Regions from separate parts of the Streptomyces sp. NPDC093801 genome, predicted to be linked through region 1. Evidence: riboswitches for the same ligand, from Rfam matches in the RefSeq annotation. Region 1 holds a riboswitch; each other region holds the start of a gene.
The links. Region 1 has a riboswitch for cobalamin ahead of AB0469_RS01560 (acyl-CoA thioesterase). Riboswitches for the same ligand answer to the same signal wherever they lie in the genome.
Positions count from the first base shown of each region.

Region 2: it holds a riboswitch for cobalamin, as region 1 does, so the genes downstream of both, AB0469_RS05980 (hypothetical protein) here and AB0469_RS01560 (acyl-CoA thioesterase) in region 1, are expected to answer to the same signal.
Region 3: it holds a riboswitch for cobalamin, as region 1 does, so the genes downstream of both, cobN (cobaltochelatase subunit CobN) here and AB0469_RS01560 (acyl-CoA thioesterase) in region 1, are expected to answer to the same signal.

Region 1 is NZ_JBFBDP010000001.1:329,823-338,563, reverse strand. Features, by position in the region: gene AB0469_RS01585 (prenyltransferase/squalene oxidase repeat-containing protein) at 1-1,956, shown strand, start outside; gene AB0469_RS01580 (hypothetical protein) at 1,953-2,885, shown strand; gene AB0469_RS01575 (energy-coupling factor transporter transmembrane component T) at 2,891-4,066, shown strand; gene AB0469_RS01570 (ATP-binding cassette domain-containing protein) at 4,063-5,718, shown strand; gene AB0469_RS01565 (ECF transporter S component) at 5,715-6,539, shown strand; partial or broken gene AB0469_RS01560 (acyl-CoA thioesterase) at 6,564-6,905, opposite strand; cobalamin riboswitch at 7,105-7,336, opposite strand; partial or broken gene AB0469_RS01555 (hypothetical protein) at 7,334-7,525, opposite strand; partial or broken gene AB0469_RS01550 (phosphotyrosine protein phosphatase) at 7,640-7,819, opposite strand; partial or broken gene AB0469_RS01545 (MFS transporter) at 7,855-8,255, shown strand.
Region 2 is NZ_JBFBDP010000004.1:156,417-167,605, reverse strand. Features, by position in the region: gene aceA (isocitrate lyase) at 1-965, shown strand, start outside; gene aceB (malate synthase A) at 1,082-2,680, shown strand; gene AB0469_RS05990 (3-hydroxybutyryl-CoA dehydrogenase) at 2,677-3,561, shown strand; gene AB0469_RS05985 (flagellar hook-length control protein FliK) at 3,742-4,269, opposite strand; gene AB0469_RS05980 (hypothetical protein) at 4,699-6,195, opposite strand; cobalamin riboswitch at 6,336-6,483, opposite strand; gene folP (dihydropteroate synthase) at 6,565-7,362, opposite strand; gene aceB (malate synthase A) at 7,455-9,047, opposite strand; gene AB0469_RS05965 (hypothetical protein) at 9,107-9,445, opposite strand; gene metE (5-methyltetrahydropteroyltriglutamate--homocysteine S-methyltransferase) at 9,540-11,189, opposite strand, start outside.
Region 3 is NZ_JBFBDP010000017.1:34,636-45,824, forward strand. Features, by position in the region: gene AB0469_RS20725 (germacradienol/geosmin synthase) at 1-1,495, opposite strand, end outside; gene AB0469_RS20730 (hypothetical protein) at 1,748-1,972, shown strand; gene cobN (cobaltochelatase subunit CobN) at 2,060-5,680, opposite strand; cobalamin riboswitch at 5,713-5,870, opposite strand; gene AB0469_RS20740 (cobalamin biosynthesis protein CobG) at 6,204-7,484, shown strand; gene AB0469_RS20745 (precorrin-8X methylmutase) at 7,481-8,128, shown strand; gene AB0469_RS20750 (precorrin-2 C(20)-methyltransferase) at 8,125-9,633, shown strand; gene AB0469_RS20755 (hypothetical protein) at 9,694-10,212, opposite strand; gene AB0469_RS20760 (cobalt-precorrin-6A reductase) at 10,217-11,017, opposite strand; gene cobM (precorrin-4 C(11)-methyltransferase) at 11,007-11,189, opposite strand, start outside.

The sequences.
Region 1 (8,741 bases):
TACCCGTCCGGCAAGGACCGGGCGCCGGAAGCGGCGGCCGCGGCCCGGCTCGCCCTCGTGGCCGAGGCGACGGGCGGCAACCCCCGCGCCGTCGGCGGCCACGACCTGCTCGGCGACCTCGTGAAGGACGTATGCACCAGCGGATCGGACGCCCCCACGCCCGTACCCGGCTGCACCGTCAGGGGTGACTTTCCCACCACCTCCGGCCAGGCCGAGGGGCAGGCCCTGGCCGTGATCGCCCTGCTCGGGGGCGGCGTCCGCCCGCCCGCCGACGCAGTGGCCCGCCTGACCGACATGCAGTGCCAGGACGGTGGCTTCACCAGCATGCTGATCCGCCGCGGCGACGGCTGCGACAGCGAGCCCGGAGCCACCGGCCTCGCCGCCCTCGCCCTCCAACGGGCCGGCGGCCACGAGGCGGAGGTGGCCAAGGCCCGCGACTTCCTGAAGAAGGCCCAGCTCGCGGACGGTGGCCTGCCCGCCGCCGCGTACGGCACGGTGGGCAGCGCGTACGCCACCGGCTTCGCAGCCCAGGCCCTGCGCCACCTGGGCGAGACAGACCGGGCGGACGCGGCCGTCTCCTGGCTGTCCAAGCAGCAACTGCCCAGCGGCGCTTTCGCCTTCGAGGCCGGCGGCACCGACCCGCTGCTGTTCGCCACCGTCCCCGCCGTCATCGCCGGGGCCAAGAGCGACCTGGTCACCCTGACCACCAAGAAGCCCGAGCCCTCGCCCTCCCCGACCGGTCCCACCACCGGGCCGACGCCCCGTCCCGAGGGCGGACCGGACCTCAAGAAGGGCTCGGCCTACCTCACCGACCCCACCCGGCTCATCCAGGGCCACTACTACGAGAGCACCGCCGGCACCGGCTTCGCCGACTACGGCCTGACCATCGACGGTGCGTACGCCCTGGCCGCCACCGGCGCCGACAACGCGGCCCTGCGCGGCATCGTCGACTTCCTCGATCACGGCGGCAAGGACGGCACCGGCCGCACCCTCGCCTCCTGGACGAACATTGGCACCAAGTACGCGGGCGGCGGCTCCCTCGGCAAGGCGGCCCTGCTCGCCGAGGCCGTCGGCCGCGACCCCCGCCACTTCGGCGGCCAGGACCTGATCACCGCCCTCGCCAAGGCCGTCTGCCCGGCCAAGACCCCGGCGCCCGACCGCTCCTGCGCCGACAAGGGTGCCTACACCAACGCCACCTCCGTCTTCTCCCAGTCCCTGGGCGTCATCGCCCAGGTCCGGGCGGGGGAGAGCACCGCCGCGGCCGAGCCCATCGCCTACCTGAAGACCCTCCAGAAGCCGTCGGGCGCCTGGGTCAGCCTCATCGGCGAGCCGAGCGGGGAGGAGGTGGACTCCACCGCCATCGCCGCGATGGCCCTCGACCTCCTGCCCGACCAGCAGTCCCAGGCGGCCGTCGACAAGGCCCTCGCCTGGCTCGCAGCCCAGCAGAAGCCCGACGGCGGCTTCCCCGGAGCCTCCGGCAACTCGGTCAACTCCGCCGCACTGGCCGTCCAGGCCCTCTCCCTCGACGGCACCACGTACAAGACGCAGATCACCAAGGCCCTGGCCTTCCTCACCTCCCAGCAGAACGGCGACGGCGGCTTCAACATCGCCAAGGACGCCCAGCCCGGCTCCGACCTGCGCGCCTCCACCCAGGCCGTCGGCGGCGCCACCGGCATCTCCTTCGGCACCCTCACCCGCAGCCTCGCCGGCACCACCCCGCAGCCCACCCCCACCGGGTCGGCCCAGCCCTCCGGCACGCCCACCACCCCGAAGATCGTCACCCCCGGCGAGAACGGCGGCGGATCCGGCGGCAGCGGAGGAGGGGGCGGCGGGCTCGCCCACACCGGTACACAGGTGATCGGCATCGGCGCCGCGGCCGCACTCCTCACGCTGCTCGGCTACGGCTTCGTACGCGCTGCCCGTACCCGCCGCACGGCGAAGGGGGCCCACCAGTGACCAGCCGGTTCGTACGCGCTGTCGGCAACCTCGCGGCGGTAGTCGGGTTGACCCTGGCCTCCCTGACCGCCACCACTTCGCCGGCCGCAGCCGCCCCGCAGCCCATCGGCCAGTGCACCACCTCGGCGGGCGTCGTCCTCGCGGTCGACTTCAGCCACTGGGGCGGACCCGTCTACCGCTCCTGTGGTACGACGCCCACCACCGGCTACGAGCTTCTCAACCAGGGCGGCTGGGCCACCACCGGCACCGGCCACGACGGCCCCGCCTTCATCTGCCGCATCGGCTACAGCGGCCACCAGGGCGGCAAGCAGTTCCCGACACCGGCGCAGGACGACTGTGTCCTCACACCGCCGGCCTCGGCGTACTGGTCGTACTGGCATGCCGATCCCGGGCAGAACACCTGGACCTACAGCCAGCTCGGCGCCATGCTCTACAGGCCCAAGCCGGGCAGCGTGGACCTGTGGATCTTCGGCGGCACCAACATCGAGGGAACGGAGGGCAAGCCCACCGTCACCCCCGACCAGCTGCGTGCCCACAACAGCAAGCCCACCGGCGGCAGCGAGCCCCAGCCCAAGGACACCCGGACCGCCGCGCCGGTCCCGCCCGGCACGAACACCGGGCCGAAGCCTGAGCAGCCGGCTTCGCCGCCCCAGCAGTCCACGACCCCTTCACCGACGATCCCCGCACCCAGCTCCAGCCCCACCGCTTCGGCCACCCCGTCAGCCAGTACCTCCGCGTCCTCCCCTCCGCCCAGCGCCGCTGCTGCGGCAGCGCCGAGCGAGGGCCCCAAGGTCGTCGACGCGGCCCCCGCCGCGGACGCCGAACACGACGCCGGCTCGTACCTGCCCGCCGTCGCCACCGGCGCCCTGGTCCTGCTGATCGGCGGGGGCGCCGCCTACGCGGCCAAGCGCCGCCGCCGTACCGAGTAGCCCGCATGGCACGCACGATCCCGTCGGCGGCGGCCTCGCCGCCCAAGCCCGGCCCCGCGCCGGACAAGGGCGGCCGCCGCCTGCCCCGCACCCTGCACCCGGTGGCCTGGTGGATCTGGGCGCTCGCCCTGGCCACCGCCGTAAGCCGGACCAACAACCCGCTCCTGCTGTTCCTGGTCCTGGCCGTCCTCGGCTACGTCATCACCATGCGCCGCACCGAAGCCCCCTGGGCTAGAGGCTTCAAGTACTACCTCTACCTGGCGCTGACCGTCGTCACGATCCGCGTCGCCTTCCGGGCCGTCTTCGCCACCGGCATCACCCCGCACGACCACTTCCTCTTCTCCCTCCCGCACATCCCCACCCCCGACTGGTACGCAGGCATCCAGCTCGGCGGCCCGGTGTCGCTCGAGGCGCTGCTCTCCGCCGCGACCGACGGCCTGCGCCTGGCCTGCATGCTCTGCTGCATCGGCGCCGCCAACACCCTCGCCAACCCCAAACGGGCCCTGCGCGTCCTGCCCGGGGCCCTGTATGAACTCGGCGTCGCCGTCACCGTGTCGATCAGCGTCGCCCCCCAGCTCGTCCAGAGCGTCCAGCGCATCCACCGCGCCCGGCGGCTGCGGGCCGGCCGCACCAAGGGCCTGCGGGCGCTGCGCGGGATCGTCGTCCCCGTCCTGGAAGACGCACTCGAACGATCCCTGCGGCTCGCCGCCGCCATGGACTCGCGCGGCTACGGTCGGGCCGGCACCGCCACCCGCCGCTCCCGCCGGATCACCGGCGTGCTGATGCTGCTGGGCATGTGCGGGATGTGCGCCGGAGCGTATGGCCTCCTGGACGCCACGGCCCCGAAACTGCTGGGGCTGCCCGCCATGGCCGTCGGGGCGCTGCTCTGCGTGGCCGGACTGCGCCTCGGCGGCCGGCGCATCACGCGCACCACCTACCGGCCCGACCCCTGGCTCTTCTCCGAGTGGGCGGTCGCCGGCTGCGGCGTCCTCTCCGCCGTCCTGCTCTTCAGCCACGCCGGGTTTGACGCGGCCGAACTGAACCCGTCGATCTACCCGCTCAGCTGGCCCACGCTCCCGCTCGTCCCCGCCGCCGCCATCCTCCTCGCGGGCGCCGCCAGCTTCCTGGCACCCCGCCCCGCAGCCCCCGTCCCCGTACCGCGCACCGAGGCAGCCACGTGATCACCTTCGACCAGGTCTCCGTCCAGTACGACGACACCGAAGAACCCGTGATCAGGGACGTGGACCTGACCGTCGAGGAAGGCGAACTCTGCCTCGTCGTCGGCCACACCGGCGTCGGCAAGTCCACCCTCCTCGGCGCCGTCAACGGCCTCGTCCCCCACTTCACCGGCGGCACCCTGTACGGCCGCGTCCTCGTTGACGGCCGCAACACCGCCGACCACCCGCCCCGCGAACTCGCCGACGTCGTGGGCGTCGTCGGCCAGGACCCCCTCGACGGCTTCGTCACCGACACCGTCGAAGAGGAACTCGCCTACACCATGGAGCAGCTGGCGGTACCAGCCGCCACCATGCGCAAACGCGTCGAGGAGACCCTCGACCTCCTCGGCCTGGCCGACCTGCGCCACCGCGCCCTCCACGAACTCTCCGGCGGACAGCAGCAGCGAGTCGCCATCGGCTCCGTCCTCACCGCGCATCCCCGGATCCTCGTCCTGGACGAACCCACCTCCGCCCTTGACCCGACCGCCGCCGAGGAGGTCCTGGCCGCCGTCACCCGCCTCGTCCACGACCTCGGCGTCACCGTCCTCCTCGCCGAACACCGCCTGGAGCGCGTCGTCCAGTACGCCGACCGCGTCATCCACCTGCCCGGCGACGGCCGCGTCGTCTCGGGCCCGCCCGCGGAGGTCTTCCGTACGACGTCCATCGCGCCGCCGATCGTGGAACTGGGCCGTGCCGCGGGCTGGGACCCGCTGCCCCTGTCGATCCGCGACGCCCGCCGCGCCGCCGCGCCCGTACGTACCCGGCTGGCCGGCACGGTCCCCGGTCCGGCCCGCCCCCTGACCGCGTCGGACCGGAGCACTCTCCTGACCGCCCGCCGCGTGACCGTGACCTACCACGGCGTACCGGCCGTCCGTGAGGTGGACCTGACCCTGCACGGCGGTGAGGTGACCGCGCTCATGGGCCGCAACGGCTCCGGCAAGTCCTCCCTTCTGTGGGCCCTCCAGGGGTCGGGCCCCCGCACCGCGGGCTCGGTGGGCATACCATCCGGCCCGGGGAAGCCGGCCGATCCTCGCAAGCTTCCTGCTGCCGAGGCCCGCAAGCTCGTGGGTCTGGTTCCGCAAACCCCCACGGACCTGCTGTACCTGGAGACGGTGAAGCAGGAACTCGAGCAGGCCGACGCCGAGTCGGGAGTGACTGCGAACGGAACCCCGGCCCGCGCGTTCCTGGATCGCCTGGCGCCCGGCATACCCGACACCACCCATCCGCGCGACCTCTCCGAGGGACAAAAGCTCGCCCTGGTCCTCGCCGTCCAACTGGCCGCGGCACCGGAGGTCCTGCTCCTCGACGAGCCGACCCGCGGACTGGACTACCGGGCCAAGGAGCAGTTGATCCGGATCGTCGATGACCTGGCCGCCGAAGGCCGGGCCGTCGTCATCTCCACCCACGACGTCGAATTCGTCGCCCGAGCCGCCGACCGCGTCGTGGTCATGGCCGACGGGGACATCGTGGCCGACGGTCCGACCACCGAAGTTATCGTCGCCTCACCGGTCTTCGCCCCGCAGACCGCGAAGATCCTCGCACCGCACCCGTACCTCACCGTCGCCCAGGCGGTCGACGCCCTCAGTGACGACGACGGAACGGACACGGCCCCATGACCGCGCTCAGCCCCGCCATCCGCATCGGCCCGCGTGCCGCCCTGGTCATCGCCCTGGCCGCCTTCCTCGGCATCGTGGCCTTCTTCTGGCCGTTCCTCGTCGCCCCCGGAAAGTTCGGCTCGAACTACGCCCCGCCGCTGATCTTCGGCGTGCTGCTGGTGATCGTCCTCTCCGTCGTCATCTCGGAGATCGCCGAGGGCGGCATCAACTCCAAGGCCCTCGCCATGCTCGGCGTGCTGTCCGCCGTCAATGCGGCCATCCGCCCCCTGGGCGCGGGCACCGCGGGCATCGAGACTGTCTTCTTCATCCTCGTCCTCGCCGGCCGCGTCTTCGGGCCCGGCTTCGGCTTCACGCTGGGCTGCACCTCGCTCTTCGCCTCCGCGCTGATCACCGGCGGGGTCGGGCCCTGGATGCCGTACCAGATGTTCGGCTGCGCCTTCGTCAGCATGCTCGCGGGCCTCCTGCCCAGGGCCACCGGCCGCCGCGAGGTGCTCATGCTCGCCGCCTACGGCTCGGTCTCCGGGTACCTCTTCGGGTTCCTCCTCAACCTCTCCTTCTGGCCCTTCTCCCTCGACCCCAACAGCTCCATCGCGTACCTGCCCGGTCTGCCCTTCACCGAGCAGTTCCAGCGCTACCTCGCCTTCGACCTCGCGACCTCCCTCGGCTGGGACACCGGCCGGGCCGTCACCAACCTCATCTGCATCTGCCTGGCCGGCCCGGCCGTCCTGACCGTCTTCCGCCGAGCCGCCCGCAAGGCCCGCTTCCAGGCCCCGGTCCGCTTCAGCCGCTCGCCCGAGCGCACGGACGCGGCCGGGGCCTGACAACGGACCTGCCTACACCTCCAACAGGCCGGGGACCGGGCGGGGACGGCCCTCGGCATCGATGGCGACGAAGGTCAGCAGGGCGGTGGCCACGTCGGTGGCGGGGGTGGTGGTGGCGTTCCAGCGTTCGGCGGTGACGCGTACGGCCACCGTCATGGAGGTCCGGCCGGCGCGTTCGAGGAGGGCGTGGACGGTGAGGAGGTCCCCGGCGCGGGCGGGGGCGAGGAACGTCATGCGGTCCACGGAGACCGTCACGGCTGGCCCGTCGGCATGGCGGCCCGCCGACGCTGCGGCCGCGTCGTCGATGAGCTTCATGACGACGCCGCCGTGGATGGTGCCGTAGAGGTTCGTGTCGTGCTCGCTCATGATGTGGGCGAGGGTCACACGGGAGTCGGCCGGCGCCTTGTGGGCGCGGGAGCCTGCGGTGGTGTCCGTGGTCACGGAACTCTCCTTCGCGAGTCGTGGCTCGACCCGACGGCGTGCCGCGGGCGCGAAGGAGCGACGGGACTGGTGGTGCCCGCTGCCGCCGGCCCGCCCACGAGGCCCTCGGGTCTCCGTACGCGCTCGTCGCGCACGGGCAGCGGGCAGGTCTTCGGACTCACGGACACGCCTGCCGGTCTCCCGGCGGGCACCTACTGACCGTCGCTTCCCGGGACCGTTCTGTTCTCCGGTCCCAGTGCGTATGACGGCGGTCGTTCCCGCTCACCGCTGCGGGGCAGTCCCGGATTCCCACCGGGTTCCCTCTTACGACGCATCCCGCCTGGCGGACGGGGCGAACCAGCTGCGCCCTCACCCTAGGTCACAGCTCCGAGCATTTCGGCGGCTGAACCGGATGGCGTATGTCTCATGTCCTGGCCAGAAGACTCACCCGACAGCTTTCGCCTGGTCGGAGCCCATGCCCGGATGCCGTCGGCCACCGGGTGGGTCGTGGTGATCTGGACGTTCGTGAACCCGGCGGCCTCCAGCCCGGCGCGGTACTCGGCGAAGTGGGAAGTTCGTGCGCCTGGCCTATGGCACGCCGCCCCCAGTGAGGTGTCCGTCAGCCGATCAGTTCAGTCGAGGTACTTCTTGCCGGGGAAGTACGGGCAGGCGTCGCCTCAGCCCATGGCGCTCACGTAGTCGGATGCCTGGACGGCCTCGGTGGTCAGTACCTTCGGTCTCTGGGCGGAGATGTCGATGCCGAGCTCGGCCATGGCGGCCACGGCGGACGGGTTGATCGCGTCGCCGGGCACGGAATCTGCGGACCGGACCTCGACGCGATCCCCGGCGAGGTGGCACAGGAAGCCGGCGGCCCTCTGGGGGCGTGGCCGGCGTTCTCTACGCCACCCTTGCCCGCCACTTGGGCGTCACCGCCCGCACCGTCACCCTGATCGCCCTCGGCACCCTTTCCACCGCAGCCTCGCCACCGTCGCCAGCCCGTACGCCCTACTCGTTGCCGTGTCGGTCCTCGCGGGAGTGATCCGCGGCAACCTCACCCTCCTCCAGGCCACTGCCGTCACCGACCGGTGGGGCACCACCCATTACGGCCGGCTCTCCGGACTCCTCGGAGCCCCAGCCCACGCCGCAGCCGCCTTCGTCCCCTTCGCCGGTGCCGTCCTGGCCAGACCACTCGGCGGCTACCCTGCGCTGTTCTCTTTACTTGCAGCGCTGTCGATCACTGCCGCAGTGACAGCCCTCGGAGTCTGCGCACAAAGACCGCGAAGCCCTCGTCCATGATCGAGCGTGAGTCAGGGTGGGTGCTGGCCGGAATTTGGTCCCAGACTGGTCCGGGAGCACACCTGATGTGGCGTCAGGAAAGTCAGCATCTGGTCAGCATCAGTCCCTGAGTATTCCTGAGGAGCTGTCTGACGTGACGCCTGGTCGGCGGCGTCAGAACAGCCCTGTTAACGCAGAAGCGCAGGCTGCGAGGCTTCTCGACAGCGAGGACGATGTTCCTTTTTATCTTCGTCTCAACATGCCTCCGTGTAGAGTGCGTAGTGCCCTTGACCTGCAGAAAGCTGGCAGGGAGCCGTCTTCTAGGAGTCCAAAATGCTGCGCACCATGATCAAGTCCAACATCTGACATTTGGTCATCTGTGCAGGTCAGGGCCATGATGACCGGGCCCAGGTCAGCAAACACTCAGCATGAGACCGGACCCCGTTCCGGCGATGCTGACCTCCGGGCGAGACAGCGGGGGGCCGGGCCGGCGGTCGCCCGCACGGC
Region 2 (11,189 bases), on a different contig from region 1:
ACCAGAGCCTGTACCCGGTCAACTCCGTCCCGCAGGTAGTGCGTCGGATCAACAACGCCCTGCTGCGCGCCGACCAGATCGCCACCGCCGAGGGCGGCACCGACACGACGGACTGGCTCGCGCCGATCGTCGCCGACGCCGAAGCCGGCTTCGGCGGACCGCTCAACGCCTTCGAACTCACCAAGGCGATGATCGCGGCCGGCGCCGCGGGCATCCACTACGAGGACCAGCTGGCCTCCGAGAAGAAGTGCGGCCACCTCGGCGGCAAGGTCCTCGTGCCGACCTCGCAGCACATCCGCACCCTGAACGCGGCCCGCCTGGCCGCCGACATCGCGGACACCCCGACCCTGATCATCGCCCGTACCGACGCCCTCGCCGCCACACTGCTGACCAGCGACGTCGACGAGCGCGACGCCGAGTTCTGCACCGGCGAGCGCACCGCCGAGGGCTTCTACCACGTACGCAACGGAATGGCACCGGTCATCGCCCGCGGCCTGGCCTACGCCCCGTACGCCGACCTCATCTGGGTCGAGACTGGCACCCCGGACCTGGCCCAGGCCCGCGAGTTCGCCGAGGCGATCCACGCGCAGTACCCGGACCAGATGCTGGCCTACAACTGCTCGCCGTCCTTCAACTGGAAGGCCGCCCTGGACGACGACCAGATCGCCAAGTTCCAGCGTGAGCTCGGCGCCATGGGCTACCGCTTCCAGTTCATCACCCTCGCCGGTTTCCACTCCCTCAACCACGGCATGTTCGACCTCGCCCGCGGCTACGCCGAGCACGGCATGACCGCGTACGTGGACCTCCAGGAGCGGGAGTTCGCCGCCCAGGCGCAGGGCTTCACGGCCGTCAAGCACCAGCGCGAGGTCGGCACCGGCTACTTCGACCTGGTCTCCACCGCGGTCAACCCCGCCTCCTCCACCACGGCGCTCGCCGGTTCCACCGAGGAAGAGCAGTTCCACTAGAACCTCCGCTCTTCGTCCAACCGGGTACAGCCCGGCGCTCTGCCGCTCACCGTCCGACGGCGCCCGAGGGGGTTCTCCTCGGGCGCCCGCCGCCCACCGCTGAGGAGAAGAACCTCATGTCACGCACGCCCCTGATCAGCAGCGTCCGGGTTCTCGGCGCGCCGGCTGAGCGCCACGAGGAGATCCTGACTCCCGAGGCCCTGGAGTTCATCAGCCGGCTCGACGCCGCCTTCGCGGACCGCCGCCTGGAAATCCTCAAGGAACGCCGACGCCGCTCTGCCCACCTGGCCTCCGGGACGCCGCTGGACTTCTCCCGCGCCACGGCCGCTGTCCGCACCGACACCGACTGGCGCGTGGCCCCGCCGGCCCCCGGCCTGACCGACCGCCGAGTGGAGATCACCGGCCCGCCGGAGCGCCGTATGGCGATCAACGCGCTGAACTCCGGGGCCAAGGTCTGGATGGCCGACTTCGAGGACGCCACCGCACCCACCTGGAACAACGTCATCGGCGGCCAGCTCAACCTGCTCGACGCCATCGAGCGGCGCATCGACTTCACGACTCCCGAGGGCAAGGAGTACCACCTCGGCGCGGACCTCGCGACCATCATGGTCCGCCCGCGCGGCTGGCACCTGACCGAGGAGCACCTGGAGATCGACGGCCGGCCCGTGTCCGCCTCGCTCGTGGACTTCGGTCTGTACTTCTTCCACTGCGCGCAGCGGCAGATCGACGCCGGCCACGGCCCGTACTTCTACCTCCCGAAGCTGGAGAACCGTACCGAGGCCCGCCTGTGGAACGACATCTTCGTGTTCGCCCAGGACCTCCTCGGAATCCCCCGCGGCACGGTCCGCGCCACCGTCCTGATCGAGACGATCACCGCCGCGTTCGAGATGGAGGAGATCCTCTACGAACTGCGCGAGCACAGCGCCGGGTTGAACGCGGGCCGCTGGGACTATCTCTTCAGCCTCATCAAGACCTTCGGCCACCGCACCGACTTCCAGCTCCCCGATCGGGCCTCGGTCACCATGACCGCCCCGTTCATGCGCGCGTACACCGAACTCCTTGTCCGTACCTGCCACCGCCGAGGTGCGCACGCCATCGGCGGCATGGCCGCCCACGTTCCCAGCAAGGACCCGGACGTGAACGCCGCCGCGTTCGCGAAGGTCCGGCTCGACAAGGAACGGGAGGCCGAGGACGGCTTCGACGGCTCCTGGGTCGCCCACCCCGGCCTCGTCCCCCTCTGCCGCGAGGTCTTCGACGGCGTCCTCGGGGACCGGCCGAACCAGCTGGAACGCACTCGGGAGGACGTCGAGGTCACGGCCGCCGACCTGCTGTCCGTCCGCAGGATCGCGGCCCCGCCGACCTCCGAGGGCATCCGCTCCAACGTGGCCGTGGCCCTGCGTTACTTCGACGCCTGGCTGCGCGGCAGGGGCGCCGTGGCCCTGAACGGCCTGATGGAGGACGCGGCCACCGCCGAGATCGCCCGCGTCCAGATCTGGCAGTGGCTGCGCCACGACCGGGTGGACCGGGGCGCCGTCGTCGATCTCCTCGACGCCGAATGCGCGGCCCTGGAGGCCGAGGACCCGCAGGCACTTACCCTCGAAGCCCGGGAGGTCTTCGTGGACTCGGCACTGTCGATGCAGCTCCCGCCGTTCTTCACGCCCGCCGCCTACACCCGTCACCTGGTCCGCCGCATTCCCGCGCAGGTGAACGCGTGAACGCCCTCCCGCAGCCTGCCGGCATCCGGCGAGTCGGTGTCGTCGGCGGCGGCCAGATGGGCGCGGGCATCGCCGAGGTGTGCGCCCGAGCCGGCCTCGACACCGTCGTGGCCGAAGCGGACGCCACCGCCGCCCGAGCGGCCGGTCAACGCGTGGCCGTTTCCCTGGAGCGAGCGGTGCAGCGCGGCAAGCTCGACCGCTTCTCCGCCGAGGACGCCCTGGCCCGCCTCGTCTTCACCGGCGACCTGGAGGATCTTGGTGACCGGCAGCTCGTCATCGAGGCCGTCACCGAGAACCCCGAAGCCAAAACGGAGATATTCACGGCCCTCGACAAGATCGTCGCGGATCCGGAGGCCATCCTCGCCACGAACACCTCGGCCATCCCGATCATGCGGCTGGGCATGGCCACCGGCCGCGCCGACCGGGTCGTGGGCCTACATTTCTTCAACCCCGTTCCCGTCCTGCCGCTGGTCGAGGTCGTCTCGTCCCTCCACACGTCGGCGGATACCCTCTCGGCAGTCGAGACGTTCGCCCGTGATGCTCTAGGGAAGACCACGGTCCGGTCCCAGGACCGGGCGGGCTTCGTCGTCAACGCGCTGCTGGTCCCGTACCTGCTCTCCGCCATCCGCATGGCCGAATCCGGGTTCGCGAGCGCCGCCGACGTGGACGCCGGCATGGAGCTGGGCTGCGCTCACCCCATGGGCCCCCTCAAGCTCGCCGACCTGATCGGCCTCGACACCGTGGTCGCGATCGCGGAGTCGCTGTACGAGGAATTCAAGGAACCCCTGTACGCCCCGCCCCCGCTGCTCCAGCGGATGGTGCAGGCGGGGCTGCTGGGGCGCAAGAGCGGCCGAGGGTTCCACACATACGGCCGGGTCTGAGGGACCCGGCACGGCTCCGGAGCTGAGGGTGCACCGGAGGTACGCGGGAACGGTGGGGGTGCGGCGAGTGGTGTCGTCGCGCTCTCACCGTTCTTCGTTCCATCAAATCGCGAAGCGAGGCGCTGCGGGACGGGGCAGCAGCCCTGACGGTCACGGCTGGGCTGCTGCACCCGGGCCCGCCTACGGGCGGACGGGGGCGACGCGGGGCTGCGGGTTCGTGCTCGCGGTCTTGTTCAGGGAGAACGACCAGCCTTCGAAGCTGCCGAGCGCAGGCTTGCGTGCCGAAGCGCCGGACGTGCTGTAGGTCCAGTTGCCGCCGTTGGGGGCGTGCCAGTACGACCAGTAGGCGGAGGCCGGAGGCGTGTTCACACACGCCTCGGTGGCGGCGGTGGGCTTGCCCTCGATGCGGCAGATGAAGGCCTCGCCCCAACGCTGGGTGCCGGCGATCGAGAAGCCGGCGTTCTTGAGGGCTGCGAGCCCCGTGGCCTGGTCGCCAGGGGCACAACGGGTGATGGTCGATCCGCCGAGCTCCTGGAAGTCGACGACGACCGTGACGCCGTTGCCGTTCGGGCAGTAACCGGCAGTTCCCAGACCGGTCAGCGCCGTTGCTTCCGGAGCGGTGGCCACGTTGACCGCGCCCAGTCCCAGGACCATGGCGATGGACAGCACGGCGGCGCGCATCGCGCGTACGGCATGCCGATACGTCATTCTCATAAGGGTTCTTCTCTCTCGTTCGAGGCCGCTCAGTCGGTGATACGGCCAAGGACACACAGGCTCCGGCGGGTACGCCGGGCTTGGATTGGGTCAAGGTGACCGGCGCCTCCAAGGCGGTCCGGCGCAGGGTGGCCGACACAACGCGGCCGATAACGGCGGCCACGGACGGAGAGCCGGCCTTCAACAGCCCAGGCACGAGCAGGGATACGGCGACCAGCGGGAGGCTTGAGCCGGGGCCGCAGACCAGGCCGGCACCACCGATCGACCACGGTGACGCCATTGCCTTCTGAGCAGTGGCCCGGGGTGCCCTTGTCGCGCTCGACCGAGTATGAGATCCGCGTGGAGCCATACGGATCTCGGCGGAGCCGAAGGCCAGAGTGAGCGCCCCGGACCGGAAACTGTGTCAGCGCGGCGCCTTGAGCGTCACGCGTGTGACCCCCGCTTGCGCTTGGCAGTGCGGAGCGCGGTGTAGCCGCCCGCGGTCAGTGCAACTGCCGTGCCCCCGAGGAGCAGGGCGTTGCTGCCGGTGCTGGCCAGAGGGCCGCTCCCGCCACTGGCGGCGGAGCCGTTCGGCACCGTGCCTGTCGTGGAGGCCGGGCCGGCGGATCCGCCCGCGGACGGGGTGCCGCTCGGGGTGGGGGAGGCGCCGCCGCTCGCAGTGCCGGACGGGCTTCCGCTCGGGGTTCCGGAGGGACTCTTCGAGGGGTCAACCGACGGCTTGCCGCTGGGGCTCTTGGAGGGGTCCCCCGACGGCTTGCCGCTCGGGTCGGGGCTCGGCTTCTGGTCGGTGAGGCCGATCTTCGCGAGCGGGACCTGTGCCAGCGCCAGCAGAGCCTGCGGGGTGGACCGGCGCCACTGGTCGCGCCCGAATTCCGGGATGCCGTCGGCTTTGGCCCCGTCCAGTGCTTCGTCGTTGTAGGCGATGGCACCGATCTCTGCCGACGCTGCGCCCGCGTTGGCCGCGCTGATCTGGCGAGCCTTGATCCAGGAAGCAGCCTTGTCCGCGGCCTCCTGGTGGCCCGTGGCCGCCAGTGCCTGGCCTCCCAGGCCCGTGCTGTTCGCGTTGGGGAAGGCAGTGGGGCCGGACCCGATCAGCGAACCGTCGGCCTGCTGAACCTTGGCCAGCCAGTCACCGCCCTTCTTCGCCGCCGAGGCGGCGCCTTCGACACCATCGTCCGCCGCCGCGAGCAGAGCTTGCACGGCCATGGCCGTCGAATCGGGGTCGAGTATCGCGTCGGCACCCTGGGCATCGCAGTTCCCGGTCACCTTCGTGCTGCCGAAGGCGTACGGGTAGAGGCGGAAGCCGCCGGCGGCGCACTGCTGGTCCATCAGGAAGTCGACGGTGCTCTGCGGCACGTCCCCGCTGCGTGCGAGACCGAGGACGGCCAGGGACTGGCCGAACGTGTTGCTGCTGTCCTCGCCAGAGGTGATCTTGTCCTTCACCCGGCCCTTCTCCGCACCCGAGCCGGGCCCTGCGATCAGGTCGAGGGTTTCCTGGCGCAGGTCGTACTTGCCGAACTTGGTGGGGTCCTCCCCGGCAGCCACGGCCGCGTACAGGAGCTTGGCGGTGGCGCCCGACACCCGCTGGCCGGGTTCGCCCCAGGCGTCGTTGCTGTTGTAGTCGCGTACGTGCGTCTTGAGGTTCGCGACGACTTCCGCGGCGGCCTTCTCGTCCGCCCCTGTGGCCTTGAGGGCGATAAGGGTGTCAATGGTCAGGCCCCAGTCGGACTGCCCGGGGGAGAAGCCGGGTATCCCGCCGTTCTCGAGCTCGCCGGCCTGCCAGCGGGCAGCGGCCGTGGCGGTGTCCGGCTGGGGTGCTGCGGCCGCGCTGGGCGTGAGGGTGATCAGGCAGGCGGCGAGGAACGAGCCCCCGGCGCCGAGAGCGGCGCCAATCTTGACCGGTGGTCTGACGCCGAGCATGGCGCAGATCCCTTCGAGAAGAGGCCGGCAACAGGCTCCCGGAGGGCTGTCGCAGGAGGAAACCCTGCCGTGCATTCGGAAACGAATGGGGCAGGGTCCAGGGCAGTTGCCGGGCTTCGTGCTGCAGACCATGACAGTGGGAAGCGGTACACCTACGCAATGGGTGATCCGACTCGTGACAGATGATTTTCTGCCACTTACGGTTGCAGGTCAGTGCCGGATTCACACCGGCTTTCCCCAATTGATAGGCATTCAGTTGTCGTTCCACCTGCGAGTGGAACGACCGCATGCTACGTACTTTTGCGCCACCGCCGCCACCCTTGTCAGGTGCGGTACGCGCCACACGCGCCCGGCTGGACCTGGGGCTGTTCAGCGGGCCGCAGCGATCGCGCGAGCGACCCTGACCGCGTCCGCCGTCGCACGGGCGTCGTGGACCCTGACGGCCCAAGCTCCCTGATAGGCGGCGATCGCGGAGAGCGCGGCAGTGGCGGCGTCCCGCCCGTGTGCGGGTGGCGGTGTGCCGTCCGCGTTCGCCAAGACGTGTCCGAGGAATCTCTTCCGGGAGCCCGCGACCAGTACGGGACGGCCCAGCGAGCACACCTCGGCCAGGCCGGCGACCAGACTGAGGTCGTGCTCAGCTCGTTTGGCGAAGCCCAGCCCCGGGTCGACCACCAGCCGCTCCAGAGGGATGCCGGCGGAAACCACAGCCTCGACACGGGCTCCGAGTTCCGTGACAACCTCCCGCACCACATCCTCGTACACCGCGCGGCTGTTCATGTCGTGGCTGAACCCCCGCCAGTGCATGACCACGAAGGGCACGCAGCCGGCTGCCACGGCCGGGACCATGGCGGGGTCTGCCAGGCCCCCACTGACGTCGTTGACAAGGACAGCGCCGGCGTCGATTGCCCGTGCGGCGACAGAAGCGCGCATGGTGTCGACGGACACCAGGACACCTTCGGCCGTCAGGTCCCGAACGACCGGGATGACGCGCCGCAACTCCTCCTCCTCGTCGACGCGGGAGGCCCCGGGGCGCGTCGACTCGCCACCGACGTCGACCAGATCGGCGCCTTCAGCCGCGAGATCCAGACCGTGCTTGACCGCGGTTGCCGTGTCGAACCAGTAACCGCCGTCGGAGAACGAATCAGGGGTCACGTTCACCACGCCCATGACCGCGCACCGGTCCCAGTTCGGCAAACCCGCGACGACGCTTTCCTCAAGGCTGCTCGCGCGCGATGTACCCGTCCGGGCGCTGAACGAACTCATGACGACACCGCCGCGTGGCGGACCAGGTGGCGGCGGTACGCCTCGGGGGTGAAGAAGGCCGGCAACTCACGCGTCGAGATCGACCGTTCGAGGACCTCACGAGCCTCGGAAACCAGTGCGCCGGGCTGTTCTCGGGTCAGGGTGGCGGACTCGTTGTCGATCAGACCGCGCAGTTCCTCCTGGGAGATCAGGCGATGCCGAGTCCACTGCCAGATCCGGGCTCGGGCGATCTCGGCCGTGGCCGTGTCCTCCAGCAGCCCGTCCAGAGCGACGGCCCCCTGTCCGCGTAGCCAGGCATCGAAGTACCGCAGTGCAACAGACACGTTCGACCGAACCTGTTCCCTCGACGGAGGCAGGGTGGAGCGGCGTACGGACAGCAGATCGGCCGCGCTCACCTCCACGTCGCCGAGCGCGCGGTGAATCTGGTGCGGGCGGTCGGCGAGGACTCGATCGAAGACCTTGCGGCAGACGGGTACAAGGGCGGGGTGGGCGATCCAGGCCCCGTCGAAACCGTCTGCGGCCTCCCGTTCCTTGTCGAGGCTCACCTTGGCCAGCACGGCCTGGTCGGCCGCGGGGGCCCTGTCGGGTACGTGGGCGGCGACACCGCCGATCGCGTGGGCGCCGCGCCGGTGGCAGGTGCGGACGAGGAGTTCGGTGTACGCCCTCATGAACGGAGCGGTCATGGCGATCTCGGTGCGATCCGGTAGGAGGAAGCGAGGGTGGTGGCCGAAGGTCTTGATGAAGCTGAAGAGGTAGTCCCAGCGACCGGCGTTCAGGCCGGCGCTGTGCTCGCGCAGTTCGTAGAGGATCTCCTCCATCTCGAACGCGGCCGTGACCGTCTCGATGACGGCGGTGGCTCGGATCGTGCCGCGCGGGATGCCGAGGAGGTCCTGGGCAAGGAGGAACACGTCGTTCCACAGTCGCGCCTCGTACCGGTTCTCCAGCTTGGGGAGGTAGAAGTACGGGCCGGAGCCGCTGTCGATCCGGTGCTGAGCGCAGTGGAAGAAGTAGAGGCCGAAGTCGACCAGGGACGCCGACAGGAACCGGCCTTCGACCGCCAGGTGTTCCTCTTCCAGGTGCCAGCCACGCGGGCGGACCATGATGGCCGGCAAGTCCGTACCGATGCGGTACGCCTTGCCCTCCGGGGTGGTGAAGTCTATGCGCCGCCGACACACGTCGAGCAGGGTCAACTGGCCTCCGACGATGTTCTCCCAGAGGGGGGAGGTGGCGTCCTCCAAGTCGGCCATCCACACCTGGGCGCCGGAGTTGAGCGCGTTGACGGCCATGCGGGGCGTGGGAGGGCTGGTGATCTCCACACGGCGATCGGTCAGGTCGTCAGCCGGAGGTGCGACCCGCCAGTTGGGAGCGTCTCGGACGCCCGAGGTGGCACGAGGGAAGCCCAGCGGAGATCCCGAGGCAAGGCGGTCCGAACGGTGGAGGCGTGCCGTGAGGATCTCGCGGCGGCGGTCCGCGAACGCGGCGTCGAGCCGCGCCAGGAATTCCAGCGCCTCCGGAGTGAGGATCTCGCTATGGCGATGGCCCGCAGGGCCGAGGACTTCGACGCGGCGGGTCGGTACGTGGGTGGACATGCTGACTGTCTCCAAATGTGACCGCTTTCGCGGGACCCCGGGGCCGAGGATGCTGTAGCTCAGTGCCTACGCCGTCGGGAAGAACGGCGGTGGGGAGCCCCGACAACGCGGCTGGCGTGATGCAGGAGTTCGGGTGCCGAGGCGAGCAGGACTGCAACAGGGGGCGCGGCACTTCCGGCCGAGTGATGATGTCCGGCAATGTCGTCTGCTTCGAGTGCGGCGAGCAGCGCCGAAAGGAACTCGGTCGTGTCCCTCAGCGTGTCGCGCACGACGCGCAGCCGGGCCCCCAGCCCGCCCACCTGACTGCGCATGGTCATGAGACCGGCGTATTCCTTGGGGGTCAGGGCCACCATGGGCTGCCCGTCGACCATGATGTGCCGGGGGTTCCGCTTCGCCACCTGAGACCTTCCCGTCTGCCGGGCCCGCGTCGCTCCTGTCTGGTTGTGGCCGGTCTGGGCCGGACGCCTCGGCGTCCGGCCCAGACCATGTGCATCAGCCGTTCTCGACTGCCAGCTCCGCCCTGACCTCGCGGGCGGCGGCGACGAGGTTCTCCAGGGAGGCACGAGTCTCGGGCCAACCGCGGGTCTTGAGACCGCAGTCGGGGTTGACCCACAGCCGCTCCGCCGGGATGGCGTCCAGCCCCTTGCGCAGGAGCCCGGCGGCTTCGTCGGTGCTCGGGACGCGCGGGGAGTGGATGTCCCAGACGCCGGGTCCGGCCTCACGGGGGTAACCGTGCTCGGCCAGCTCGTCCGCGACCTGCATGTGGGAGCGGGCGGCCTCCAGGCTGATGACGTCGGCGTCGAGGTCGTCGATGGCCTGGACGATGTCGCCGAACTCCGCGTAGCACATGTGGGTGTGGATCTGGGTGTCCGGCCGGACGCCGCTGGTGGTGAGCCGGAAGGACTCGGTCGCCCAGGCGAGGTACTCGGCGTGGTCGGCGGCCCGCAGCGGCAGCGTCTCGCGCAGTGCCGGCTCGTCGACCTGGATCACCGAAGTCCCGGCCGCTTCCAGATCGCCGACCTCGTCGCGCAGTGCGAGCGCCACTTGGCGGGCGGTGTCGCCGAGCGGCTGGTCGTCGCGTACGAAGGACCAGGCGAGCATGGTGACAGGGCCGGTCAGCATGCCCTTGACCGGCTTGGAGGTCTGCGATTGGGCGTACGTGGTCCAGCGCACGGTCATCGGCTCCGGGCGGGAGATGTCCCCGGCCAGGACCGGCGGCCGGACGTAGCGGGTGCCGTACGACTGCACCCAGCCGTGCTGGGTCGCCACGTAGCCCGTCAACTGCTCGGCGAAGTACTGCACCATGTCGTTGCGCTCGGGCTCGCCGTGCACCAGGACGTCGATGCCGGTCTTCTCCTGGAACGAGATCACCTCGCGGATCTCGTTCTCGATCCGCTCCTCGTACCCGGCCGCGTCGGTCCGGCCGGCCCGCAGGTCGGCGCGGGCCACGCGCAGTTCGTCGGTCTGCGGGAACGAGCCGATGGTGGTGGTCGGCAGCAACGGCAGGCCCAAGTGGGCGCGTTGTGCGACAGTCCGCTGCGCGTAGGGCTGGGAGCGCCGTCCGTCCGCATCGGTGACGGCCGCGGTGCGGGCGCGGACAGCCGGGTCGTGGGTGATGGCGGAATGGGCGCGCGAGGCGAGGTCGGCACGGTTCGCAGCCAGCTCCGCAGCGATCACGTCGGTGCCCTGGGCGAGACCGCGGGCGAGGGTGGTGATCTCGGTGGTCTTCTGGCGGGCGAAGGCGAGCCAGCGCCGGATCTGCGGATCGATGTCCCGCTCGGCACTCGCGTCGAGCGGTACGTGCAGCAGGGAGCAGGAGGCGGCGACGTCGACCTGGTCGGCGAGGCCGAGGAGGGTGCCGAGAGTGGTCAGGGACTTCTGGTAGTCGTTGATCCAGATGTTCCGGCCGTTGACGACGCCCGCGACCAGGCGCTTGCCCGGCAGCCCGCCGACGGAGGCGAGGGCGTCCAGGTTCGCGGCGGCGGAGTCGGTGAAATCGACGGCGAGACCCTCTACCGGGGCGGCGGCGAGGACCTGGAGAGCCTCGCCGAGTCGGCCGAAGTAGGAGGCCACGAGCACCTTGGGCCGCTCCGTCAGCGCACCGAGCTCGCGGTAGGCACGGGCGGCGGCGTTCAGGTCAGC
Region 3 (11,189 bases), on a different contig from region 1:
CGGCTCCGTCCGCAGGCATCATCGACAGGAGCCGTGCCGTGGTGGCCTTGGCCGCCGCGACGTTCCCGGACCGCCCGAACACCAGCGGGTAGTAGTCGTCCGCGTACGTCCCCCAGGTCAGCCAGCAGGCGCTGAGCAGCAGTTCCCCGGCCGTGGCGTCGGGGTCGATGCCGGCCGAGCAGAGGGCGAAGTCGTAGCCGCGCAGCCTCCGTTCGGTCCAGATCGCCGAGCCGGGGTCACCGGGCTGCGGCTCCAGCAGCCCCATGCTCCGGGCCCACTCCACCGAGCCCTCGCGGGCGTGCGCGAGGTGCGGGCTCAGGGACAGCTCGAACGGCAGGCGCATCTCGGGGACCACCGAGGGGCCGGTGCGTTCGAAGGGGGTGAAGGAGAAGGAGCGGCGGCGCATCTCCATGGACCGCCGGGTGAAGACCGAGCCCAGGTCGAAGGCGCTGGTCCCGAGCCCGCTCGGCAGGAAGGGGAGGGACAGCCGGGCGGTGGGCCTGGCCCCCTCGTTCATGTAGCGGCTGGAGACCGTGTGCCACTCGTGTCCGCCGGACTGCCAGTCCTGGAGGCCCTTGACGTAGGCGAGGACGGCCGCGATCTCGTCCGGGGCGAGGGCGTGGTCGGCGAAGAGCCGGGGGAGTTCGGCGAGGGCGGTCTGTTCGAACTGCAGCAGGCGGGAGGTGATCAGGTCGTTGGAGATCTCGGCGGCCTCCTGCGTGGAGCAGCCGAGGAAGGTCTCCAGCACCAGCACGGCGTTGGAGAGTTCGCCCTCGTCTCCGACCTCGCGCTGGTAGGAGAAGATGTCGTTCCTGACGTGCACGGCGTCGGAGAAGGAGTCGCGCAGGACGGCCAGCGGGCGCGCGTGCGCCACGCGCGCCGGCACCTCCGCGGCCACGTACTCGACCAGCCCCGCCGACCAGGGGGCGCCGCCCACCTTGCGGCGCATCTCGATGTACTCGAGGGGGTTCGCCACCCGCCCGATGTCGATGTTGGCGAGCTCCCACATGGACTCGTCGAGCAGGTTCTTCGTGGACAGGGCGAACCGCTCGCGCCAGTCCGCCGACATGGCCGGGACGGTGCGCACCCACAGGTCCGCGAGCCCGGCCTCGACCGGATTGGTCGCCTCGGGGAAACCTTCCGCCAGGTCCATGGGCATGAAGGCGGCGAGCCGGTCGAGGTACGCCCTCGCGCCGTCGCGGTCCTGGGAGCGCTTGTACATCTCCAGGAAGTGGTCGTCGAAGAAGAACACCCACACGTACCAGTCGGTGACCAGGGACAGCGCCGCGGCGTCGCAGTCGGGGTGGGTGTACGCGCAGAGCAGGGCGTAGTCGTGCGAGTCGAGGTCCCGCTCCTCCCACACCCCCGACCCCTCCAGCATCCCCAGCCCCCGCGCCCAGCCCTTGGTGTGGGCCCTGGCCTCCTCCAGGTGGGGGTTCAGCCGCGCCGGGTACGGCACGTAGAACTCCGGCAGTTGAAACGGCTGCTGCGTCACGACGGGGCGGGCCTTTCGTCCGGGGCACGGGGGCCGACGGACCCGGCCCCCGCACGAGATCAGCAGTGCCCTACCCCCGGCATCCGGCGGACACGTCCCGTTTCACCGCTTCAGGTGACACCCGCCCCGTTCCCCGGCGCGGGGGGCCGCCGGGGGGTACCGGGGGCCGTGCTGGTGTCGGAGCTTCGGATGGGTGTCTGGTTTGTGTAGTTTTTTCGGTGTATGGAGTGTCCGGTTCTGGAGGGAACGCGTATGTCATCCATCGATCTGAGCAAGGTGCTGGACAAGGCCTGGGAGGACAAGCCGCTCGCCGAGATCCTCTCCGCGCCCGTCGCCGCGCTGAAGGGCGTCACCGACAAGGACGGGGAACTGCTGCACGAGGCCTTCGGGGTGAAGACCGTCGCCGACTTCGGGACCCTCAAGTTCGCCCGGTGGGCCGCGGCGCTCGTCGCGCTGAACCAGACCGCCAAGGTGTAGCGGCCGGAGGGTCGACAGCGGAACGGGCCGGCCTCCCCACCCTGGGAAGGGTGGGGAGGCCGGCCCGTAGCGTGCGGAACCGGGTGCCTACTCGGCCTCGCCCTCCAGGTTGCCCTCCGTGTCCAGGTAGACCTGGCGGAGGGATTCGAGGATCTGCGGGTCCGGCTTCTCCCACATGCCGCGGGACTCGGCCTCCAGGAGGCGTTCGGCGATGCCGTGGAGGGCCCAGGGGTTGGCCTCCTCCAGGAAGGCGCGGTTCGCCGGGTCCAGGACGTACGTCTCCGTCAGCTTGTCGTACATCCAGTCCGCGACCACGCCCGTCGTGGCGTCGTAGCCGAAGAGGTAGTCGACCGTCGCCGCGAGTTCGAAGGCGCCCTTGTAGCCGTGGCGGCGCATCGCCTCGATCCACTTGGGGTTGACCACGCGGGCGCGGAAGACCCGGCTCGTCTCCTCCACGAGGGTGCGGGTCTTGACCGTCTCCGGGCGGGTGGAGTCGCCGATGTAGGCCTCGGGGGCCGTGCCGCGCAGGGCGCGGACGGTGGCCACCATGCCGCCGTGGTACTGGAAGTAGTCGTCCGAGTCCGCGATGTCGTGCTCGCGGGTGTCCGTGTTCTTCGCGGCGACGGTGATGCGCTTGTACGCCGTCTCCATCTCGGTGCGCGCCGGGCGGCCCTCCAGACCGCGGCCGTACGCGTAGCCGCCCCAGACCGTGTAGACCTCCGCGAGGTCGGCGTCGGTGCGCCAGTCGCGGGAGTCGATCAGCTGGAGGATGCCCGCGCCGTAGGTGCCGGGTCGGGAGCCGAAGATGCGGGTCGTCGCCTTGCGCTCGTCGCCGTGGGCGGCGAGGTCGGCCTGGGCGTGGGCGCGGATGAAGTTCTCGGTGTGCGGCTCGTCCAGGGAGGCCGCCAGCCGGACCGCGTCGTCGAGGAGGCCGATGACGTGCGGGAACGCGTCGCGGAAGAAGCCCGAGATGCGGAGGGTGACGTCGATGCGGGGACGGTTCAGTTCCGCGAGGGGGATCGCCTCGATGCCCGTGACGCGGCGCGAGGCCTCGTCCCAGACCGGGCGGACGCCCAGGAGGGCCAGGGCTTCGGCCACGTCGTCGCCGGCCGTGCGCATGGCGCTGGTGCCCCACAGGGACAGGCCGACCGAGGCGGGCCACTCGTCCTCGTGGTCGGCGCGGTAGCGGGCCAGGAGGGAGTCGGCCAGGGCCTGGCCCGTCTCCCACGCCAGGCGGGAGGGGACGGCCTTCGGGTCGACCGAGTAGAAGTTGCGGCCGGTCGGGAGGACGTTGACCAGGCCGCGCAGCGGGGAGCCCGAAGGGCCGGCCGGGACGAAGCCGCCGTCCAGGGCGCGGACCACGTGGGCGATCTCGTCCGTGGTGCCGGCCAGGCGGGGGACGACCTCGTGCGCGGCGAAGGCGAGGATGTCGGAGACGGCTGCCGGGTGGCCCGCCGCGACCGCGGCCACCGCCGACGGGGCCCAGTCCGCGTCCTCCATCGCCTGGACCAGGGCGCGGGCGGTCTCCTCGACGGCGTCCGCCGAGGTGCGGGTGGCCGCCGACTCGTCGAGGCCGAGGGCCTCGCGCAGGCCGGGCAGCGCGGAGGTGCCGCCCCAGATCTGGCGGGCGCGCAGGATGGAGAGGACCAGGTTGACGCGGGCCTCGCCGGTCGGGGCGCCGCCCAGGACGTGCAGGCCGTCGCGGATCTGGGCGTCCTTGACCTCGCACAGCCAGCCGTCGACGTGGAGGAGGAAGTCGTCGAAGCCGTCGTCGTCCGGGCGCTCCTCCAGGCCCAGGTCGTGGTCGAGCTTCGCCGCCTGGATCAGGGTCCAGATCTGGGCGCGGATGGCCGGGAGCTTCGACGGGTCCATGGAGCTGATCTGGGCGTACTCGTCCAGGTGCTGCTCCAGGCGGGCGATGTCGCCGTACGACTCGGCGCGCGCCATCGGCGGGACCAGGTGGTCGACCAGGGTGGCGTGCACCCGGCGCTTGGCCTGCGTGCCCTCGCCCGGGTCGTTGACCAGGAAGGGGTAGACCAGGGGCAGGTCACCGAGGGCGGCGTCCGGGGAGCAGGAGGCCGACAGGCCCGCGTTCTTGCCGGGCAGCCACTCCAGGTTCCCGTGCTTGCCCAGGTGGATCATCGCGTCGGCGCCGAAGCCGCCGTCCTGCGCGGCCGCCTGGATCCAGCGGTACGCGGCCAGGTAGTGGTGCGAGGGCGGCAGGTCCGGGTCGTGGTAGATCGCGATCGGGTTCTCGCCGAAGCCGCGCGGCGGCTGGATGAGGATGAGGAGGTTCCCGCGGCGCAGGGCCGCCAGGACGATGTCGCCCTCCGGGTTCGCGGAACGGTCCACGAACATGTTGCCCGGGGCCTCGCCCCAGTGCTCCTCGACGCTCTCGCGCAGGTCGGCCGGGAGTTCGGCGAACCAGCGCTTGTAGTCGGCCGCCGGGATGCGGACCGGGTTGCGGGCCAGCTGCTCCTCGGTGAGCCAGTCCTGGTCGTGGCCGCCGGCCTCGATCAGGGCGCGGATCAGCTCGTCGCCGTCACCCGAGACCAGACCCGGGATCTCCTCCACGGGGCCGAAGTCGTAGCCTTCGGCGATCAGGCGGCGCAGCAGCTCCACGGCGCTGGCCGGGGTGTCGAGGCCGACCGCGTTGCCGATGCGGGAGTGCTTCGTGGGGTACGCGGAGAGGACCAGCGCGATCCGCTTCTCCGCGCGCCCGATGTGGCGCAGGCGGGCGTGGCGCACGGCGATGCCGGCGACGCGGGAGGCGCGCTCGGCGTCGGCCACGTAGGCGGGCAGGCCGTCCTCGTCGATCTCCTTGAAGGAGAACGGGACGGTGATCAGCCGGCCGTCGAACTCGGGCACGGCGACCTGGGTGGCGGCGTCGAGGGGGGAGAGGCCCTCGTCGTTCTCCTCCCAGGTGCTGCGCGAGCCCGTCAGGCACAGGGCCTGGAGGATCGGCACGCCGAGCCCGGCCAGGGCGCCCGCGTCCCAGGACTCGTCGTCCCCGCCCGCCGAGGCGGTCGCGGGGCGGGTGCCGCCGGCCGCGAGGACGGTGGTGACGATGGCGTCCGCCTGCTCCAGCGCCCGGAGCAGCTCCGGCTCCGGGGTGCGCAGGGAGGAGACGTAGAGGGGGAGGGGACGGCCGCCCTTGGCCTCGACGGCGTCGCAGAGGGCGTGCACGAAGGCGGTGTTGCCGCTCATCTGGTGGGCGCGGTAGTAGAGCACCGCGACCTGCGGGCCGGTGGCCTCCGTGGCGGGGCGCTCCAGGGGGCCCCAGGTCGGGGAGGCGGCCGGGGGCTCGAAACCGTGGCCGGTGAGCAGGACGGTGTCGGAGAGGAAGCGGGCCAGCTGGTCGAGGTTGGCCGGGCCGCCGTGCGCGAGGTAGCGGTGCGCCTCCGCGGCGATGCCGATCGGGACCGTGGAGGCCTCCATCAGCTGGGCGTCCGGGGCCTGTTCGCCGGTCAGGACCACCACCGGGCGGGTCTGGCCGGGGGCGAGGAGCACGTCGAGGCCGTCCTGCCAGGCGCGCAGGCCGCCGAGGAGGCGTACGACGACCAGCCCGACGCCGTCGAGGAGGCCGTCGAGGTCGTCGAGGGGGAGGCGGGAGGGGTTCGCGAACCGGTACGGCACGGGGCCGCCGGCGGTGTTCGCGGCGCGGGCGCTGAGCAGATCGGTGTCGGACGTCGACAGCAGCAGGATCATGCGGCGGCAGGCCTTCCTCGGGGTTTCCGCGCCCCGGGCAGTGAGGACAGCGGGAGTTCCTGACTCACCCCGCGGATCGCTCCGCGGGGCTCACAGTGGCGGGACCGCGCCGGAATCGCACCGGGCTTCCTCCCATGTCGCCGTCCTCGGCGGTGACGGGCCGAGTGGTCCGCCGGAAGGTCATCTTAGGTGGCCTTTTCCCTGGCCGGGAGGTGGGGTGGGGGGCTCGCGGGTGGCGGGGTGCGGTGGCGTGCGGTCCGGTGGCGTGCGGTGCGCCGTGGGGGCTCTGCCCCGGGGGCCGCGCCGCAAACGCCGGGCGGGGGACGGGGGCCGCCGCCCGGAGCCGGCTCCCCGCCCCGCCCTTCGCCCGTTCGTCCCCGAGCCACCGCCGGGAGGTGTTCCCAGGGGCTCCGCCCCGGACCCCGAGCCTCACGCGCCGGCGAGGCCGGACTTTGCCCGGCGGGGCTCAATCCCGCTGGTCGGGGTGGCGACGGACACAGGTCGGGGGTGGGCAATCGTGGGTATGCTCGCGGCCATGTCGCCCCAGCCACCTTCCGCCGCGTCGCGGGACGAACCCGTCATACGTGACCGCGGTGATGCCTGCCCCGGCGCGCTGCGGCTGCACGCCGCCGACGACGGGTACCTCGCGCGCGTCCGGATCCCCGGCGGGCTGCTCACCACCCGGCAGGCCCTCGCGCTCGGGCACGCCGCCGACCGGTTCGGCGACGGGCACCTGGAACTCACCTCCCGCGGCAACGTCCAGCTGCGCGGCCTCGCCGACGGCTGCGGCGCCGGGCTCGCGGAGCTGCTGGACGGCGCCGGGCTGCTGCCGGCGCCGGGCCACGAGCGGGTGCGCAACATCGTGGCCACCCCGGTGGCCGGGCCCCAGGTCGTGGACCGGGTCCGGGAACTCGACCGGCTGCTGTGCGCCAGTGCGCGGGCCGCGGACCTGTCCGGACGGTTCCTGTTCGCCCTCGACGACGGGCGCGGGGACGTGGCGGCCCTCGACCCCGACGTGACCGTGCTCGGCGGGGCGGACGGACGGGTGCTCGTGCGGCTCGGGAGCGGCGGCGGCGCCGTCGAGGTCGGGGCCGCCGATGCCGCCCGGGCCGCGCTGTGCGCCGCCGAGTACTTCCTCGACGCCGCCCGGGACGCCGGGACCCGGGCCTGGCGGATCGCCGAGCTGCCCTCCGAACACGCCCTGGACGAGCGCGAGTTCGTGCGGCGGCTGGCGGAGGCGGGGGTGGCCGCCGGGCGCGTGCCCGAGGTGGAGTGGCCGTACGCCGAGCCGCCCCGGCCCGGGAGCGTGGGCGCGGCCGGACTGTGCGTCCTGCCCCCGCTCGGCCGGCTGGACTCCGCGCAGTGGCGGGCCCTGGCCGAGGCCGCCGACGGCGGGGAGGGGGAGCTGCGCGTCACCCCGTGGCGCAGCGTCGTCCTCCCGCGCGCGGCAGCCGACGGCGCCGCCCGCGTCGAGGCGGCGGGCCTCGCCGTCCGGCCCGGAAGTCCCTGGCGGACCGTCACCGCCTGTACCGGCAGGCCCGGTTGCGCCAAGTCCCTCGCGGACGTACGCGCCGACGCGCGTGCCGTCGTACAGGGGCAGACCGACGCCGCGGAGCTGCCCGTGCACTGGTCGGGCTGCGCCCGCCGGTGCGGGCATCCGCGCGGTACGGCCTGGGTGGACATCGTCGCCACCCCCGACGGGTACGCCCTCGACGGCCGGCCCGTCCCGCACGCAGACCTGGCGGCCGCCCTCACGGCCGCGCGCACCACCCCCACCACAACCGAAGCCGCAGTGAAGAAATGAGCGAGTACACCGTGTTCGAGTACGAGAAGGACGGCGCCGCGATCTACCGCCAGTCCTTTGCCACGATCCGCGCCGAGGCGGACCTCTCCGGGCTGCCCGCCTCGGTCGCCCAGGTCGCGGTGCGCATGATTCACGCCTGCGGCATGACCGACCTCCCCCAGGACCTCGGCTACACCCCCGAGGTCGTCCTGCGGGCCCGCGCCGCGCTGCACGCCGGCGCGCCGATCCTGTGCGACGTGCAGATGGTCGCCAGCGGGGTCACCCGCAAGCGGCTGCCCGCCGACAACGAGGTGATCTGCACCCTCTCCGACCCGGCCGTGCCCGCGCTCGCCGCGAAGATGGGCACCACCCGCAGCGCCGCCGCCCTCGAAGTCTGGCGCGACCGGGGCCTGTTGGAGAACGCCGTGATCGCCGTCGGCAACGCCCCGACCGCACTGTTCCGGCTGCTGGAGATGATCGAGGAGGGTGCCCCGCGCCCCGCCGCCGTCATCGGCGTGCCCGTGGGCTTCATCGGCGCCGCCGAGTCCAAGGACGCCCTCGCCGCCCACCCCTCGGCCCTCGACCACCTCATCGTGCGCGGCCGGCGCGGCGGCAGCGCCATCGCGGCCGCCGCGGTCAACGCGATCGCGAGCGAGGAAGAATGAGCGGGCAGGACCAGAACCGGGCCAAGGGCAGGCTGTACGGGGTCGGACTCGGCCCCGGCGACCCGTCGCTGATGACCCTGCGGGCCGTCGAGGTGATCGCCGAGGCGGACGTGGTCGCGTACCACAGCGCCCGCCACGGCCGTTCCATCGCCCGCTCGATCGCCGCGAAGCACCTGCGCTCCGACCACCTCGAGGAACCGCTGGTCTACCCGGTCACCACCGAGACCACCGACCACCCCGGCGGCTACCAGGGCGCGATGGAGGAGTTCTACGAGGCCTCCGCCGCCCGCCTGGCCGCGCACCTGGACGCGGGCCGGACCGTCGCCGTGCTCGCGGAGGGGGACCCGCTCTTCTACGGCTCGTACATGCACATGCACAAGCGGCTCGCGGACCGCTACGAGGCCGAGGTCATCCCCGGCGTCACCTCCGTCAGCGCCGCCGCCGCCCGCCTCGGCACCCCGCTCGTGGAGGGCGAGGAGGTGCTGACGATCCTGCCCGGCACCCTGCCGGAGGAGGAGCTCACCGCCCGCCTCGCCGCCACCGATTCGGCGGTCGTCATGAAGCTCGGCCGCACCTTCCCCGCCGTCCGGCGGGCCATGGAGGGCAGCGGGCGGCTCGCCGAGGCCCGATACGTCGAGCGCGCCACGATGGAGGGCGAGCGGACCGGGGTCCTCGCCGACACCGACCCCGACAGCGTTCCGTACTTCGCCGTCGCCGTCGTACCCAGCCGGATCGGCAACCCGGGCAGTGTGCCGTCCGGGCCCGGCGAGGTCGCGGTCGTCGGCACCGGCCCGGCCGGGCCGCTGTGGCTGACCCCCGAGACGAAGCGGGCGCTGGCCGACGCCGAAGTGCTGGTCGGGTACACCACCTACCTGGACCGGGTGCCGGTCAGGCCCGGCCAGGTACGGCACGGCTCCGACAACAAGGTGGAGTCCGAGCGCGCCGAGTTCGCCCTCGACCTCGCCCGGCGCGGCAAGCGGGTGGCCGTGGTCTCCGGCGGCGACCCCGGGGTCTTCGCCATGGCCACCGCGGTCCTGGAGGTGGCCGGGCAGGCCCCGTACGCGGACGTGCCCGTACGGGTGCTGCCGGGAGTGACGGCGGCCAACGCGGCGGCCGCCGCGGCCGGCGCCCCGCTGGGCCACGACTACGCCACTGTCTCGCTCTCCGACCGGCTCAAGCCGTGGGAGGTCATCGCGGAGCGGCTGCGCGCGGCGGCCGCCGCCGACCTGGTCCTCGCCCTGTACAACCCGGGCTCCCGCAGCCGGACCTGGCAGGTGGCCCAGGCGCGGGAGCTGCTGCTGGAGCTGCGCGCGCCGCAGACCCCGGTGGTCGTGGCCCGGGACGTGGGCGGGCCCGAGCAGTCGGTGCGCATCGTCACGCTCGGCGAACTGGAGCCGTCCGAGGTGGACATGCGGACGATCCTGCTGATCGGCTCCTCGCAGACGCAGGTGACCGAGCGGGCCGACGGCGCGCGGGTGACGTGGACCCCGCGCCGGTACCCGTGACCCTGCGGACGGGGTGAGCGCGGCCCGGCCGGGGGATCCCCCCGGCCGGGCCGACGCGGCTCAGCCCGGGCAGCCCGCGAGGGCGTCCGCGCAGCCCTGGACCGTCGACGGGTCGACGGTGACCAGCTGCCACGACACGACCCCGGCCGGGGGCGAGTCCTCCTGCGGGGCGGGGTCGATGTGCGCGTTGAGCGCCGAACCCGCCGGCAGGTTCAGCCGGGTGACCTCGCCGGCGGTGCACGACACGTCGAACGACCGGTCCCCGGAGCCGCCTTCGCGCGACAGCACCAGGGTGACCCGCGGACTCTCCTCGCTGTCGCAGGCGATGTCGAAGCGGTACGGGCGCTCCCCGCCGGTCTCCAGGGTCTTCTCCATGCCGGCCTTGAGGAAACCCGTCCCCCGCATCGTCACGCGGGCCCCGTCCGAGACGCCCTTCCCCAGCAGCTCGTCGGCCCGCTGGAGCGCGTCGTCGGGCTCCCAGCCCTTGGACTCGGGCGCCGCACTCCCGCCGCATCCGGTGACGAGCGCCGACGCGGCGGCGAGGGCCAGGACGAGGACGAGGGAGTGACGTATCCGCATTCCTTCAGCCTAGAGGGTGCGGCCCTTCGCCGCCGAGCCAGCGCAGCGCCTCCTCCACCGACTCCGCGCGGGCCACCCCCTCCGGGACCGGCGGGCGGCGGACGACCAGGACCGGGATCCCGGCCTCGCGCGCGGCGGTGAGCTTGGGGGCCGTCGCGCCTCCGCCGCTGTCCTTGGTGACCAGCACGTCGATGCGGTGGCGGGCCAGCAGCTCCCGTTCCTCCTCCAGGCCGAACGGCCCGCGCGCCAGCACCGTTTCCAGGCGCGGCGGCACCGGCCCCTGCGGCGGGTCCACCGAACGCACCAGGAACCAGGTGCCGGTGAGGTCCGCGAAGACGTGCAGGCCCGTGCGGCCGGTGGTCAGGAAGGCCCGCCCGCCCAGCGAGGGCAGTACGGCAGCCGCCCCGGCGAGGTCGTCCGCGAAGGTCCAGGCGTCGCCCGGGCCCGGACTCCAGCCGGGCCGGCGCAGCGCCAGCACGGGCACGCCCGTGAGCGCCTCCGCCTCGGCCGCGTGGAAGCTCATCCGCTCCGCGAAGGGGTGCGTGGCGTCGACGACGTGCGTGACGCCGTGGGCGGCGATCCAGCCGGCCAGCCCCGCGGCCCCGCCGAAGCCGCCGATCCGGGTCTCGCCCGGCGGCAGCACGGGAGAGGCGACCCGGCCGGCGAGGGAGTTCGTGACCCGGTACGAGGAGGCGTGCACGGGGTCCCGGGCCAGCGCCTCCGCCAGCCGGCGGGCCTCGGTCGTACCGCCCAGGATCAGGACGTGCCGCCCGGGCCGGCCCGCAGCGCCCGGTTCAGCAGACATGCCGGTCCCGCTCGGGGGAGTAGAGGTGGCTGTCGCGGAACTGCTCCGCGCCCAGCGTCCGGCCCACCACGATGACCGCGGTGCGCACCAGCCCCGCCTCCTTCACCTGGCCCGCGATGTCGGCGAGCGTGCCGCGCAGGATCAGCTCGTCGGGGCGGCTGGCCATCGCCAC